Regions from separate parts of the Arthrobacter sp. Ms25 genome, predicted to be linked through region 2. Evidence: riboswitches for the same ligand, from Rfam matches in the RefSeq annotation. Region 2 holds a riboswitch; the other holds the start of a gene.
The links. Region 2 has a riboswitch for cyclic di-AMP ahead of AC5RT8_RS01955 (LysM peptidoglycan-binding domain-containing protein). Riboswitches for the same ligand answer to the same signal wherever they lie in the genome.

Region 1: it holds a riboswitch for cyclic di-AMP, as region 2 does, so the genes downstream of both, AC5RT8_RS05040 (NlpC/P60 family protein) here and AC5RT8_RS01955 (LysM peptidoglycan-binding domain-containing protein) in region 2, are expected to answer to the same signal.

Annotation. Positions count from the first base shown of each region.
Region 1 is NZ_JBNHFP010000002.1:77,256-84,406, forward strand. Features, by position in the region: gene AC5RT8_RS05035 (M23 family metallopeptidase) at 1-600, shown strand, start outside; cyclic di-AMP (ydaO/yuaA leader) riboswitch at 749-908, shown strand; gene AC5RT8_RS05040 (NlpC/P60 family protein) at 912-1,715, shown strand; gene AC5RT8_RS05045 (NlpC/P60 family protein) at 1,728-2,522, shown strand; gene AC5RT8_RS05050 (HNH endonuclease) at 2,745-3,245, shown strand; gene mobA (molybdenum cofactor guanylyltransferase) at 3,245-3,970, shown strand; gene AC5RT8_RS05060 (DUF6457 domain-containing protein) at 4,007-4,291, shown strand; gene AC5RT8_RS05065 (molybdopterin molybdotransferase MoeA) at 4,288-5,583, shown strand; gene fdhD (formate dehydrogenase accessory sulfurtransferase FdhD) at 5,680-6,525, shown strand; gene AC5RT8_RS05075 (ATP-binding protein) at 6,559-7,151, opposite strand, start outside.
Region 2 is NZ_JBNHFP010000001.1:412,231-419,381, forward strand. Features, by position in the region: gene AC5RT8_RS01945 (ATP-binding protein) at 1-666, shown strand, start outside; gene AC5RT8_RS01950 (response regulator) at 663-1,337, shown strand; gene AC5RT8_RS01955 (LysM peptidoglycan-binding domain-containing protein) at 1,449-2,324, opposite strand; cyclic di-AMP (ydaO/yuaA leader) riboswitch at 2,328-2,471, opposite strand; gene AC5RT8_RS01960 (MFS transporter) at 3,085-4,266, shown strand; gene ligD (non-homologous end-joining DNA ligase) at 4,314-5,336, shown strand; gene AC5RT8_RS01970 (sulfurtransferase TusA family protein) at 5,333-5,560, opposite strand; gene AC5RT8_RS01975 (YeeE/YedE family protein) at 5,592-6,644, opposite strand; gene AC5RT8_RS01980 (glycosyltransferase family A protein) at 6,907-7,151, shown strand, end outside.

The sequences.
Region 1 (7,151 bases), on a different contig from region 2:
ATCCTTACCGCCGCCATGCCCACGCACGCAGCGGCCGATGATCCGGTACAGCTTGAGCCGGTTGCTGTCGATGTACCCGTCTCCGCTGATCCGAATGCCGACATCGGATTCGACCGCACCGGGCTGAGCAGCAAGTACGACCCGGACGCCGCGCTGGCCTCCATCACGGTCGCCGCGGGATCGCATGCGGTTCCTGCTGCTGCCAAGGGCACGCTGTCCACACCGCTGGACGCTTCGCTGGTGCAGACCTCCGGGTTCGGGCACCGCGTCAGCCCCATCACCGGAGAAGCCGGCGAGATGCACAACGGACAGGACTTCGCCGCCACCTGCGGGACCGCCGTCAATGCTGCAGCATCGGGCACCGTGGTCTTCGCCGGCTGGCACCCCTACGGCGGCGGAAACCGCGTAGTGATTGACCACGGCAACGGGGTCGAAACCACGTATAACCACCTTTCCAACATTGCGGTCACCGTCGGCGCCGAAATCGACCGGGGATTCCTGGTGGGGGCAAGCGGCACCACCGGTTCTTCAACCGGGTGCCATCTGCATTTCGAAGTCATGGTTAACGGCGAAGTTGTTGACCCTTTGAATTGGCTCTAACCCGCCAAATCAAAGGTCCGTAACCGGTTGAATATCATTTCGTGATCGGAACGTGACATACCTCAAATGTTGCTGTACGCTCGTCCTCGTGCCTGATTCGCCAACGATGGGGCACCTTCGAACAGATCGCCTAGCTCTGCCACTGTTTGAAGTCCGTTCGCAGAATCGCATGGCAGAGGCGGGGGAACCAATTTCGGGTTTCGCAAGAAACCCTTGGGGTTAAGTTGCAAAAGGCCATTAGGCCGGGCAACCGGGTGACTCCCATCCGAATCCGACAGCTCACCTCGTAGGCAATTGGGAGAGGCAAACCTGTGTCATCAAACGCTCATGGCCGCCGTCGTGCTGCCACCGTACAGACCAACCCGATCACTGCACTTTCCAAGGCAGTCAGCAGCAACGCCGGAACCGTAGGCCGCCAGGCCGCCGTCGTAGTTGCAGCATCCGGCCTCGTGCTGGCTGCCGGACTTCCTGCACAGGCTTCCGTAAGCACGGACCGCCAGGCACTCGCAGCAACCCCCCTGAACATCGTGGCCGGCAGCGTCACCGCTCCCGCCGACGCACCGTTCCAGCTTCCCCTGGTGGCCCCCAGCTCGACTTCCGGCGCTGACTACCGCGCACAGGTTGCCGCTGAAGAGGCCGCAGCCCAGGCAGCCGAAGAACTGGCCGCAGCCCAGGCTGCTGAAGCCCAGACCGCCACCCGCAACGCCGCAGCCCAGACGGCCGCTCCGGCCGCTCCGGCAGCCGGCGTCACCTTCCAGGCCGCCAGCAACGCCGCGCCTGCCGCCGCAGTTGAAGCACCGGCCTCCGGAAACGTCGCCTCCGGCCTGGTGGCTTCGGCCTACGGCCAGATCGGCGTTGCACAGGACTGCACCGCCATGGTCGAGAAGGCACTCCGCTCCGTGGGCAAGTCCGTTGGCGACCTCGCTCCGGGCCAGTTCTTCCAGTACGGTTCCGTGGTTTCCTCCCCGGCTCCCGGTGACCTTGTGATCACCGCCGGCCACGTTGCCATCTACGTGGGCAACGGCCAGGTCATCAGCGGTGGCCTGAACGGCATGAACACCGGACTGCACAGCCTCTCCGATCTGCCGGGCGCCAGCTTCGTCCGCGTGAGCTAAGCCCGGGACATCATGACCTCGTCGATTGAGCGCGCCCGCCACCGGGCGCCGGTGGCACGCGCCACCACGCTGAACGCCTTCGCCGGCGCCGTCAGTGCCAATGCCGGAACAGTGGGCCGCCAGGCAGCCGTCATCGCGGCAGCCTCGGGGCTGGTGCTGACAACCGGTGTTGCTGCCAACGCCTCCGGTGCAGACGCACCCCGCGACGTCCGGACCAGCGCACTGAACCTTTCCACGTCACTCCACGTCCCTGCGGACGTGGCCGTGTCGTTCGAACGCGCCGGTATCTCGGGTTCGACGCCGGCACCCGTGGAAGAGCCGGTGCCCGCGCTTGAGGCAGCAGCTGCCGCCGCACCCGCGGCCGGTGCCCAGGAAGCAGCCGCTGCTCCCGTCCAGCAGGCCGGCGGCAATGCCGGTGCTGCGGCTCCCAGCCTCAGCACGGCCTCCGCCGCCCAGCCGGCGCCGGCTGCCCCGTCCGGTGCAGCGTCCACGATTGCCGCCGCTGCCTATGCGCAGCTTGGGGTCAATCAGGACTGCACCATGTTGGTGACCAATGCTTTGGCCGCGGCCGGAATCAGCCACCACGGCTGGCCTGCCAGCTACCTCTCCCTTGGACGGACGGTGAGCGCAGCTGAGGCTATGCCCGGCGACCTGATCTACTACGCCGACGGCGGGATGGGCATGGCCCACATTGCTGTCTATGTCGGCGGTGGACAGGCAGTGCACGGCGGTTTCAACGGCGGCTCCACCGTCGTGGCTCCGGCCGAACTCGGTTCGGGTGGCGTCTACATCCGGGTCGGCGGCTAGGCAGTTCCGGCAACTCAGCGGCAGGGCCCCTCTTTCGAGAGGGGCCCTGCCGCGTTAAACCGGTACGGGCCACCGCCAACGGTGCGCCGGCTGCCGTAACGCAGGGCTAAATGGCCAAGATCGCGTTCCCGTTCTACTCTTGCATAGACAATCCGAAGTGCCGTCTGTGGAACGGTGTCTTGTACTCACCGGTTCGTGGGCGGCAGACGAAGAGGTATGTGCATGCGCACTCTCGTTCTGAATGCTGGATACGAACCACTGGCCGTGATCACCTTCCGCCGCGCTTTGGTGCTGGTTTTGAACGGAAAGGCAAGCGTGGTGCTGGAAAGCGGCGAGCCGGTGGTTGGCCCCAACGAAATCCTTCCCCGGCCGTCGGTCATCCTCCTTCACCGTTACGTCAAGATCCCTTACCGCGAGGGCACTGTTGCCACGCGCCGGGGCGTACTGCGCCGGGACAACCACGAATGCGCATACTGCGGCAAGGCTGCCGCCACCGTTGACCACGTAGTCCCGCGCTCCCGCGGCGGCGACGACAGCTGGGAAAACCTGGTTGCGTGCTGCCTGCGCTGCAATAACACCAAAGGGGACCGGACACTGGCCCAGTTGGGCTGGGAACTGCGGACCGTGCCGAAGGCGCCCCGGGGTGCGCGCTGGCAGATCCGGGAACTCGAACGTCCTTCCCCGCAGTGGGATCCGTTCCTGCAGAACGATACGGCTGCCTGATGCCGGCTGCCCTCCGCTACGACGCGGTTATCCTCGCCGGCGGCCGGTCCACGCGCCTCGGCGGCACCCCCAAGGCACTGCTGCTGGCTGAGGGCCGGACCCTGCTGGAGAGCACCCTTGCCGCTGCGGCCGGTGCGCGGCACGTCGCCGTCGCCGGGCCGCCCGAGCTGGCGGCCCTGTTAACGGCAGCCCCTGTCGGCAGGGTCCCGGGGACACCGGTGCTCGTCCGCGAAGAACCGGCCTACGCCGGGCCGGCCGCGGCGGTTGCAGCCGCCGTCACCGCCCTGGCTGCCCTCGAGGCCAGCGGTGACGGAGACGGCAACGCCCGTGACGACGACGGCGGGGGAGACCAGGGCGGCAGCTGCCCGTGGACGTTGGTCTTGGCCTGCGACATGCCCCGGGTTGCTGCGGCCGTACGGGTCCTGCTGGCAGCGGCGGACGCCGCCCCGGCGGACGCCGCCCCGGCGGACGCCGCCCCGGCGGAGAGCCTGCTGGCAGTGGATTCCACCGGAAACCGCCAGCCGCTGGCAGCGCTGTACCGTACGGCGGAACTGCGCGCCGCCGTCCGGTCCGCCGCTTCGGAAGGGTTGGCGAACAAGTCCATGAAGGCGTTGCTTGCTAGGGTGCAATGGAGGGGTATTGATGTTCCCCCGGGAAGTACAGCCGATGTTGACACCTGGAACGATGCACAGTCCCTAGGTGTGAGCGCCGGGGACCTGCCGTAGGACCGGGCAGTCCCCAAGCGATACGAAGGAGCACGAATGGCAAGCCAGAAGGAACAACTCGAGGCCTGGAGCAGCAGGCTGCTGCAGGCATTGGAACTTGAAGGCACGCCGGTGGATGTCTCTGCTGTCCTCGACCTGGCCGCGGCAGCCGCGCACAGCGTGGTACGGCCGGCGGCGCCGCTGACCACCTACATTGCCGGATACGCCGCAGGCCTTGCAGCCGGTACCGGGCAGGCCGACGGTGCCGTTGCCATGCGCTCGGCCATGGCGGTGGCCGCCGACCAGTGCCGTGCCGCCGCCGCCGAAGGAGACACACAGTGAGCGACTCCGCCGCGCCCGTGATCCTTCCTGCCGGGCCCAACGCGTCGTGGGCCCAGGCCCGGCACGCCGCCTATGCGGCCGCCCGCCCGCTGCCCTATGAAACCGTGCCCCTGGACGAGGCGCTCGGCCGGATCCTGGCCCTCGACACAGTGGCCCTGCAGCCCGTTCCGCACTACGGCTCGGCGGCCATGGACGGGTGGGCCGTCGCCGGTCCGCCGCCGTGGACAGTCATCAGCCACGAGGAACCCGAAATCGAACGCTGGCAGGTCCACCGGGAATCCGGGCGCCGCGCCCTGCAGCCGGGCGAAGCCGTGGAGATCCTTACCGGCGGACTGATCCCGGACGGCGCCGAAGCCGTGCTGCGCTCCGAAAGCGGCGCGGTCTCCGCTGCCACGCCGCCGGTGCTTACGCTCGGCGAACGGGCACGGGAGTCGGAACCGCGGGCCGGAGAGCATATCCGGCCTGCCGGCGAAGAGGCATCGGCGGGGGAGACCGCCATTCCTGCCGGGAAGCTGCTCAACCCCGCACACATTGCCCTGGCCGCCGTATGCGGACATGACACGCTGCCGGTGCTGCGCTCCCCGCGCGTGTCCCTGCTGCTGACCGGTGACGAGGTCATCGAAGCAGGCCTGCCCGAGCCGGGCCAGGTCCGCGACACCTTCGGCCCGCAGCTGCCGCAGCTGATCACGATGCTGGGCGGGCGGATCGACATCGTGCGCCGCCTCCCGGACCGGCTGGAGGAAGTGGTGGCCGCGCTGAGCAGCGAGGCCACCGATGAAGACTCCATCGCCATGTCTTCCGGCGACGTCCTCGTCACCACGGGCGGCACCGGGCGGTCCGCCGCGGACCACCTGCGCCGTGCCCTGGAAGAGGTCGACGCTGAGCTCCTCATCGACGGAATTGCGATGCGTCCGGGGCACCCCACCATGCTCGCCCGCCTGCGGGACGGACGGCTGCTGGTGGCGCTGCCCGGAAACCCGCTGGCGGCCATGATGGCTGTCTTCACCATCGTCCAGCCGCTGCTGGACGGACTCCGGGGCGCCCCGATTTCCCGTGAGCGCCATGTCCTGGCCGGCGTGGACCTGGAACCGCTGCCCGGAAGGACCCGTGTGGTGCCGTGCACCATCCAGGAGGACAGGGCCATGCCTTCTCCCTATTTCCGGTCCGGGATGCTCCGCGGCCTGGCCGAAGCCGACGCCGTAATGGTGGTGCCGCCGGAAGGCTGTATCCGGGACCAGGCCGTCATGGCGCTGCCCCTGCCATGGCAGGTCAACCGCGCACCGGCGGGGTAAGTTCCGGCGGCGAAGGGGTAACCCCGGACAACGGAGAACCCGGGCAGCATCAGCGGCCCGGCTACAGAACCACAGCATCAAAGACAGGAAGACATCATGGGACGGGTTACCCAACGAGGACGGGTTACGCGCTTCCGGCTGGACGGCAACGTCAGCCGGCGGGACGACGTACTGGCAGGAGAGGAACCGCTGGAAATCCGGATCGGAGGCAAGTCCTTCACCGTCACCATGCGGACGCCCGGTGACGATTTCGACCTGGTCGCCGGCTTCCTGGTGTCCGAAGGAGTGATCTGGGACCCGGCGCAGCTGGTCAGCCTGCGGTACTGCTCCGGCGTGGATGAGGAAGGCAACCAGACCTTCAACGTGGTGGACGTCCAGCTCCGGCCCGGCACCAAGCTTCCGGATACCGGAATGGAACGGCACGTCTACACGTCCAGTTCCTGCGGCATCTGCGGCACTGCGTCCATTGAGGCCGTGCGGAAGTCTTCGCATTTCCACCCGTCCGAGGACCAGGTCCGGCTGCCGCTGGACATGCTTGCGGCCCTGCCGGACCGGCTGCGTGAAGGGCAGAAGGTCTTCGACCGGACCGGCGGCGTCCATGCGGCAGGGCTGTTCAACGCCGACGGCGAGCTGCTGTGTCTGCGTGAAGACGTGGGCCGGCACAACGCCGTGGACAAGGTGGTGGGCTGGGCGCTGCGCGCCGGGATGCTTCCGCTGCGCGGCATGGTGCTGCAGGTGTCCGGGCGGGCGTCCTTCGAGCTGGTCCAGAAGGCCCAGCTGGCAGGGATTCCGGTGCTCGCGGCCGTCAGTGCGCCGTCCGCCCTCTCCGTGGAGCTTGCCAAGGACGGCGGAATGACGCTGATCGGCTTCAGCCGCGGCGCGTCCCTGAACTGCTATTCCGCGCCGGAACGGATCCTCGCAGCAGCTCCTGCCGCGGTGTAGGCACCCGGGTTTCCGGCCGCCGCTTCGGATTCCCTAGCGGGCGGCCGGGAGCTGGACGGTGGCTGTTGTGCCCTGTCCCACCGTCGACACGATGCCCAGTTCGCCGCCGTGCTGGAGCACGATGTCCTGGACAATGGCCAGGCCCAGCCCGGTCCCCGGGATGGCAGCGGAGGTGGCATTCGAGGCACGGAAAAAACGCCGGAACAGGTTGGGCAGGTCGGCCTCGGGAATGCCTATGCCGGTATCCCGGACCTGCACCCGCACACCGGGACCGGCGGCGTCGGTCTGCACCAGAGCGGCACTCACTTCCACTGATCCGCCGGCCGGCGTGAATTTCACCGCGTTGGAGCAGAGATTGGTGAATACCTGCTCCAGCTGGGCCCGGTCTCCGTCCACCAGCAGGGCCTCGGAACCAAGTTCCAGGCGCAGGTCCAGGTTGCTGGTGCCGGCGGCGGGCGCCAGTGAGGCCGCAACGGCGCGGAGGAGTTCCTCCAGGTCCACTTCTTCCACCTCGAGGCTGCTCTCGTGCGCATCCTGCCGGGAGATGGTCAGCAGGTCGCTGATCAGCTGATTGAGCCGTACGGCGTTGCGTCCCACGATCTTGAGCATCTGGGCAACGCCGTCCG
Region 2 (7,151 bases):
CCGCTGACCGCTGCCACCGCCGCGGTGACCGGACTAAGGGCGACAGACGTCACCTGGTCCGAGCAGGACCGGAATGAACTGCTGGCCACCGCCGAGGAATCACTGGACTCCCTGTCCGGGCTCGTCACGAGCCTGCTGGACGTGAGCAGGCTGCAGGCCGGGGTCATCGGGGTGAGCCTGGAGCCGTTGGACGTCGCGGATGCGGTGCTGCCGGCACTTGAGGAGCTGGAACTGGGTCCGGCGGATGTGGAACTCGAAATCCCCGCCGCTCCGCGCGTGGTCCTGGCGGACATGGTGCTGCTGCAGCGGGTGCTGGTCAACCTGCTGGCCAACGCGGTGCGTTTCAGCCCGGCAGGCACCAAATGCGTGCTGTCCGTCAGCGAGTTTGCCGGCCGCGTGGAAATCCGCGTCATAGACTCAGGACCCGGCGTTCCGGAGCAGAGGAAAGGCGAGATCTTTGTGCCCTTCCAGCGGCTCGGGGACACTGACAACTCGACCGGCCTGGGCCTTGGCTTGGCGCTGGCCAAAGGATTTACGGAAGGTATGGGCGGAACACTGGAAACCGAAGACACCCCGGGCGGCGGGCTGACCATGGTCCTCTCGCTGCCGGCCGCTGCACGCCGCGTGCCCGCGGGCGGGCTGCAGTTCCCGGCGGTGGCCGGATGAAGATCCTGATCGCCGACGACGACGTGCAGATCCTCCGGGCGCTGCGGATTACCCTGAGCGCCTACGGCTATGAGGTGGTGACCGCGGAAAGCGGCAGCGCCGCCGTCCGCAAAGCAGTGGACACCCATCCGGACCTGCTGGTGCTGGACCTGGGCATGCCGGGGCTGAGCGGGATGGACGTCATTGAGGCCGTCCGCGGCTGGAGCGCGGTGCCGATCCTGGTGGTGTCCGGACGGATCGATCCGGCGGACAAGGTCCGGGCCCTGGACCTCGGGGCGGACGACTACGTCACCAAGCCCTTCTCCACCGAGGAACTGCTGGCCCGGATCCGCGCACTCTCCCGCCGGTCGCCCTCGGCGGCAGGGCCCAGCGAAATCACGTTCGGAGCGGTGCGGGTGGACCTTGCGGCCCGGCGCATAGCCCGGCTCGACGACGGCTCGGACATCCGTCTCACTCCCACCGAGTGGCGGTTCCTGGCGGAACTGCTGGCCCATCCGGGAATGCTGATCACCCAGCAGACGCTGCTGACCAATGTCTGGGGACCGGGCACCACCGACTCCGGCTACCTGCGCCTCTATATCGGCCAGCTGCGGCGGAAACTGGAGACCGACCCGGCTGCTCCGGTGCACCTGCTGACCGAGCACGGCATGGGGTACCGCTTTGTGCCCTAGCGCAGTCCCTTCCTGCGCCTGCCGGGCCAACGCACCGGGGGCTTAACGCAATGAGCGTCCGGCCCCTTGCGGGGTCGGACGCTCATCTTTGCGTATTGGGGCTAAGTAGCCTTATGCGCGGTAGAACACGGGGCCGGAGCCGACGTTGACGGACTGGACAACGGTCTGGTTGCCGTTCCAGCCGCTGTGGATGGCCTGGCCGTCGCCGATGTAGATGGCAATGTGGGCCAGGCCCATGCCGCCGTCGGCGTAGTAGACCATGTCACCGGGCTCCGGAGTGGAGACCTGGGTGCCGTAGGCTGCCAGCTGTGCGGGAGCAAGGTCTCCGACGCTGTGGCCTGCGGCGCGCAGGGCAACCTCAACCAGGACGGTGCAGTCCTGGGCTGCGCCCAGCTGCGACTGGGCCGAAGCCAGCATGATGGCGTTGGTGCCGCTGGCTGCAGGCGTTGCGGCAGCCGGCGTGATGTTGGTGGACTGGGTGGTGACGACGCCGGTGTTGGCGGCCTCGGCCGGTGCGGCTGCCGGTGCGGCAGCGGCCGGTGCGTAGGACGCAGCCGGTGCGGCGGCAACTGCCGGAGCGGCAGCCGGAGCAGCTTCGCCGGCAACGGTGATGACATCACCGGGGTAGATGATGGATTCCAGGGCCAGGCCGTTCAGCGCCAGGACGGTGTCCAGGCCAACGCCGTAAGCAGCGGAGATCTGGCCCAGGGTGTCACCGGAGGCGACGGTGTGGGTGGTGGCGGCTGCGGGAGCAGCTGCCGGTGCGGCTGCAACGGGGGCTGCTGCGACCGGAGCGGCCGGTGCAACTGCCGGCGACGGCGTGTAGTTGTCGTTGGCGACTACTCCGGCGGAGGCCGGTGCTGCCATGCTGAGCATGAGGCCGGAACCGGCGACGACTACGGCAGCGGCACTGCCGATGGTCCGTCCGCGGCCAGCGGCGGCGATGTTCTCGGCGCGGTGGCGTCCACGAGTCTTGTTGAAAGTCATGTAATAACCTCTCCCGATACCTGCGAGGTGAGCTGTCGGATGCGGATGGGAGACACCCGGCCGCCGGCGGTAACCGGTCGGCTTAACCCCAAGGATTCAAGGAACCCGTAAATGGTTCCCCCGCCTCTGCCGTGGTAGTGCGATCTGTGGACCCCGGAACCAGCGGCAGAGCTAGGTAACAAGCCCCGGGGGAGCCGCATCAGAAAGCGGCATGGGTATAACCGTACTGGATAGTTACGGTTGGATAACCATTATGTGATCTGCTTCTCGCGGGCGTGTGAGCGGGGCCGCGGTATGGTAGGGAATTTACCCCTCATGTGCCACTTCGGGTACCAGTAGCATCAATTTTAACAGGCCCGCTCCGGGCGTGTCGCCTTCAGGAAGCCGGCCGGGGGATTTCCCAGCCATCCCATGTGTAACAAGGGCATCAGCCGCCGGTTCTCCGGGGGCGGACGAGGCAGGTTTCAGCAGCGGAACACCTTCCCGTCGAAACGGGAGTGACGGGTGTGGTCCCATCCGTATCATCAGCATCACCACGGGCCCAAATGAGTGCGGGATCACGGAAATCGGCCAAGGTTGCCCGTCCCGGAGCGTTTCCGGCTCAGGGGAGGCAGCCGTCCCGTTGCCGTCCTGGGGGATTTTCGATCCGGTCCAGGCGGCGCGTAAGGTTGTTAGGCAGCCTTTCAATACGGCGGCAGTGTCAAGTAAACAGGAGTGGGCAGTGGCTGGCAGCGGTTCGAAATTATGGACTCGGGGATTCGTGCTGGCGATCGTCACCAATCTCTTTATTTCAATGGTGTTTTATCTGCTGATGACCAGCATGGCGTTGTACGCCGTGCAGGAGTTCTCCGCCTCCGACGGGGCCGCCGGATTCGCCTCCGGTTCCTTTGTCCTCGGTGCGCTGGCGGCGCGCGTGTTCGCCGGCAAGTTCCTGGACTTCGTGGGACGGCGCCGGCTGCTGGTGATTAGCCTGGCAGTGTTCGTAGCCGCGTCGCTGCTGTACATCCCGGCGTCGAACCTGGCGTTGCTGCTCACCGTGCGGATCCTGCACGGCATGGCATTCGGTGCGGCAAGCACGAGTATCTCCGCCTCCGTCATGGGGCTGATTCCCGTCCACCGGCGCGGTGAAGGCACCGGGTACTTCGGCATCTCCACGACCCTGGCCACCGCCGTCGGCCCGTTCCTGGCGGTGTTCCTGGTGGACTCCGTGAGCTACCGCGCCCTGTTCCTGTTCGCGGCCGCCTGCGCCGCCGTCGCACTGGTGCTGTCCCTGGTGCTCCGGCTGCCGGAACGCACACCCGGACCCGAGGAACAGCGGAACAAATGGCGGATGCACCTGACGGACGTCATTGACCCGTCCGCATTGGCCATCGCCTCGGTCATGTTCATTGCCGGAGCGGCGTACGCCGGAATCCTGTCCTTCCTGAACTCCTACGCACAGAGTGAAGGGCTGGTGCTCGGTGCCAGTCTCTTCTTCGTGGTCTACGCCGGCGTCGTGCTGGTTTCGCGGCTCTTTGTGGGGCGCATCCAGGACCGGCACGGCGACAACGCCGTGGTGTACCCGACCCTGGTCTCCTTTGCCGTGGGCCTCGCCTTGCTGGCCTACGCACCGAATGACGCGGTGATGGCCGTGGCCGGGGTCTTCGTAGGCTTCGGCTTCGGGGCCCTGATGCCGTGCGCCCAGGCCATCGCCGTCAGCATGGCTCCGCCGACCCGAATCGGCCTTGCCACCTCCACCTTCTTTATCCTCATGGATGCGGGCGTGGGGCTCGGGCCGTTGCTGCTGGGGGCGCTCCTGCCGCTTACGGGCTTCCACGGGATGTACTGGGTGCTCGCAGCGGTCCTGCTGGCGTCCACCGTGCTGTACCACTTCGTGCACGGCCGGAAGAACTACCGCCCCGGCGCACCGGTGGATCCGGCCCGGGGCGTTCCTGCCGCCTGACACGGTAGCCTCTTTCCCACACGGCTCCGTCAAGGGAAAGCAGGACCATGGCACGCGAGGAAACCACCCTGACCGTCCCCGGTCCGGAAGGTGAACGGCAGATCCGGATCTCCAGTCCAGGCCGGATCATCTGGCCCGATCCGGGGATAACCAAACTCGATCTGGCCCGGTACCTTGCCGACGTCGGCGACGCCTTCATCCGGGCCAACGGCAGCCGGCCGGTGTCCCTGGAACGCTTTCCGGAAGGAATCGGCTGCGAGGAGTTCTTCTCCAAGAACCCGCCCCGGGGAATGCCGGAGTGGATGCGCTCCGTCACCGTCACGTATCCCAGCGCCCGGTCGCATCCGCAGGTGGTGCTGGACGAGCCGGCCGCCGCTGTATGGGCCGCGCAGATGAACACCGTGGTGTTCCATCCGTGGCCGTCACGGGCGGAAAACACCGATAACCCGGACCAGCTGCGCATCGACCTGGATCCCCAGCCCGGCACGGACTTTGGCGACGCCGTCCGGCCGGCGCAGGAACTGCGGTCCATCCTTGCCGAGGCCGGACTGGACGCCTTCATCAAGACCTCCGGAAACCGGGGTATCCATCTTTTCGCGCCCATCCGTCCGGACCATGAGTTCCTGGACGTCCGGCACGCGGTCATCGCCGCGGCCCGGGAAGTGGAGCGCCGGATGCCGGAGAAGGTCACCACGGCGTGGTGGAAGGAAGAACGCGGCACACGCGTGTTCGTGGACTTCAACCAGGCCAACCGCGACCGGACCATGGCCGGCGCCTACAGCCCGCGGGCCCTGCCCGGCGCCCCCGTGTCCTGCCCGATCACCTGGGATGAGCTGGAGCGGGTGCGGCCGGCGGACTTCACCATGCAGACCGTTCCGGAGCGGCTGCGCACGGTCGGGGATCCCTGGGCAGACATGTCCGCCCGTCCGGGGTCCATCGACGTGCTGCTGGGCTGGTGGGAACGGGACCTGGCCAACGGACTCGGGGAGCTCCCCTTCCCGCCGGACTATCCGAAAATGCCGGGGGAGCCGCCGCGGGTCCAGCCCAGCCGGGCCCGCCGGAAGGACTAGGCCTTCTGCACCGTGATGGACCACTCCGCGGGACCCCGCTTGGAGAAATCCGTGACCGGGTAGCCGCTCTCGGCGGCCCAGCGGGGAATCGCGTCCGTGGCCTGGGTGCAGTCGAAGTGGATGACGAGCTCATCACCGGCGGTCAGCGTGGTCATGGCCTGCTTGGCCTCCACGAGGGGGAAGGGGCAGACGGATCCGTTGGTTTCCAGGGTGACCTGTGCCATGGTGTGTTTCCTTTTCTATCTTTGAAGGGGATTAGACGCCGGCCGGGACGCGCGCGGAGGCGGGCGCCGGGCGGTGGTTCATGATGGTGAGCTTCGCGGCGACGCCGGTGCCGAGGATCATGAAGATCAGTGCGGTCCAGCCCTGGAAGGTGAACTGTGCCGTCTGCACCATGGCGTTGCCGATGGTGCAGCCGCCGGCCAGCGCGGCGCCGATGCCCATCAGGGCGCCGCCGGCGAGGCTTTTCACGGCGGTGGCGGCATCGGGCACCCGGACCCGGAACTCGCCGCTGCCCTTGGCGGCGATGAATGAGCCCAGCAGGATGCCGATGACCAGGTACACGCCCCAGTCAACGAGCTCCGCATCACCGGTAACCAGGTAGCTGACCAGCTTGGAGGACGGTGTGGTGATGCCCAGTCCGTCTTCACGGCCCGTGGCCCAGCTCAGCGGCCACGCGGCGGTGGCGATAAGACCGATGACGACGGCGGTGGCGAAGGCGTTCCACGGCTTTTCGAACAGGAGATGTGCCAGTCCGGTTTTCGACGCCGGGAGCGCTGCCATGGCGAACTTCGGCTTGGCCAGGTGGTGCCGCACGGCCAGGGCCACTGCCGCTACGAGTACCGCCACCAGCAGCCAGGGCGAGACGCCCAGGACCGAGTAGATGGTGCTTTGCTCCACGGTGACCGACCGCATGGCGGTGTTGAACCCGGCCAGCGGGCCGGTCTTCATGATCGCTGCGAAGAGGGCGTAGGAGATCAGCGCAAGCCAGCTGCCGACCAGGCCTTCACCGGCACGGTAGTAGGTGCCCGTGGCGCAGCCGCCGGCCAGGATAATGGCAAAGCCGAAAATGAAGCCGCCGACAACGGTGGCCAGCCAGGGAAAGGAGTCGGCCTGCAGGGTGATGACGCCGGCGGCGTCCAGCGCGAAAACACCGACGCTCTGCACGGCCACCACTACCAGGAATGCGGTGAGCCACCGGGTGTTGCGGGTGACCCAGACGTCCCGGAAGGCACCGGTGACGCAAAAGCGTCCGCGCTGCATGACGAACCCGAGTGCCAGTCCGACCAGCAGGCCTGAAATAAGCATGGAACTGCTCCTAGAGATAAAGAGTGCCGCGGCAGGCTGCCGCAGTTGAGCAACGCTAGCGGGGACCGTTTCCGGCCGCCAAGGAATATGGCCGCGCATGTCCGCGGGTTAAGCCGCATGACGGGCGGCTGGACTCCAGGCCTGTCCGGGCGTCAAAGTTCTCGCTGCCCCTTTCGATGCAGGCCGTCCGTTCCGTGGCCCGGGAAGGGGGCGCGGTGGCAGAATCGGAGGGCACGCAGCAGACACGGGCAGCCAGGACGCAATGTCGACTATCTCAGTGGTCATCCCCGCGCATAACGACGCCGCGATGCTCGCTGCCTGCCTGCGGGCAGTGTCCCGGCAGACCCGGACACCGGACGAAGTGCTGGTCGTGGACAACGCCAGTACGGACACAACGGCAGAGGTCTGCCGTGCGGCGCACGTCCGCAGGATCTACGAACCTGACGTGGGGGTTGCCGCCGCGACCTTCCGGGGCTTTGACGAGGCACGCGGGGAATTGCTGGCCCG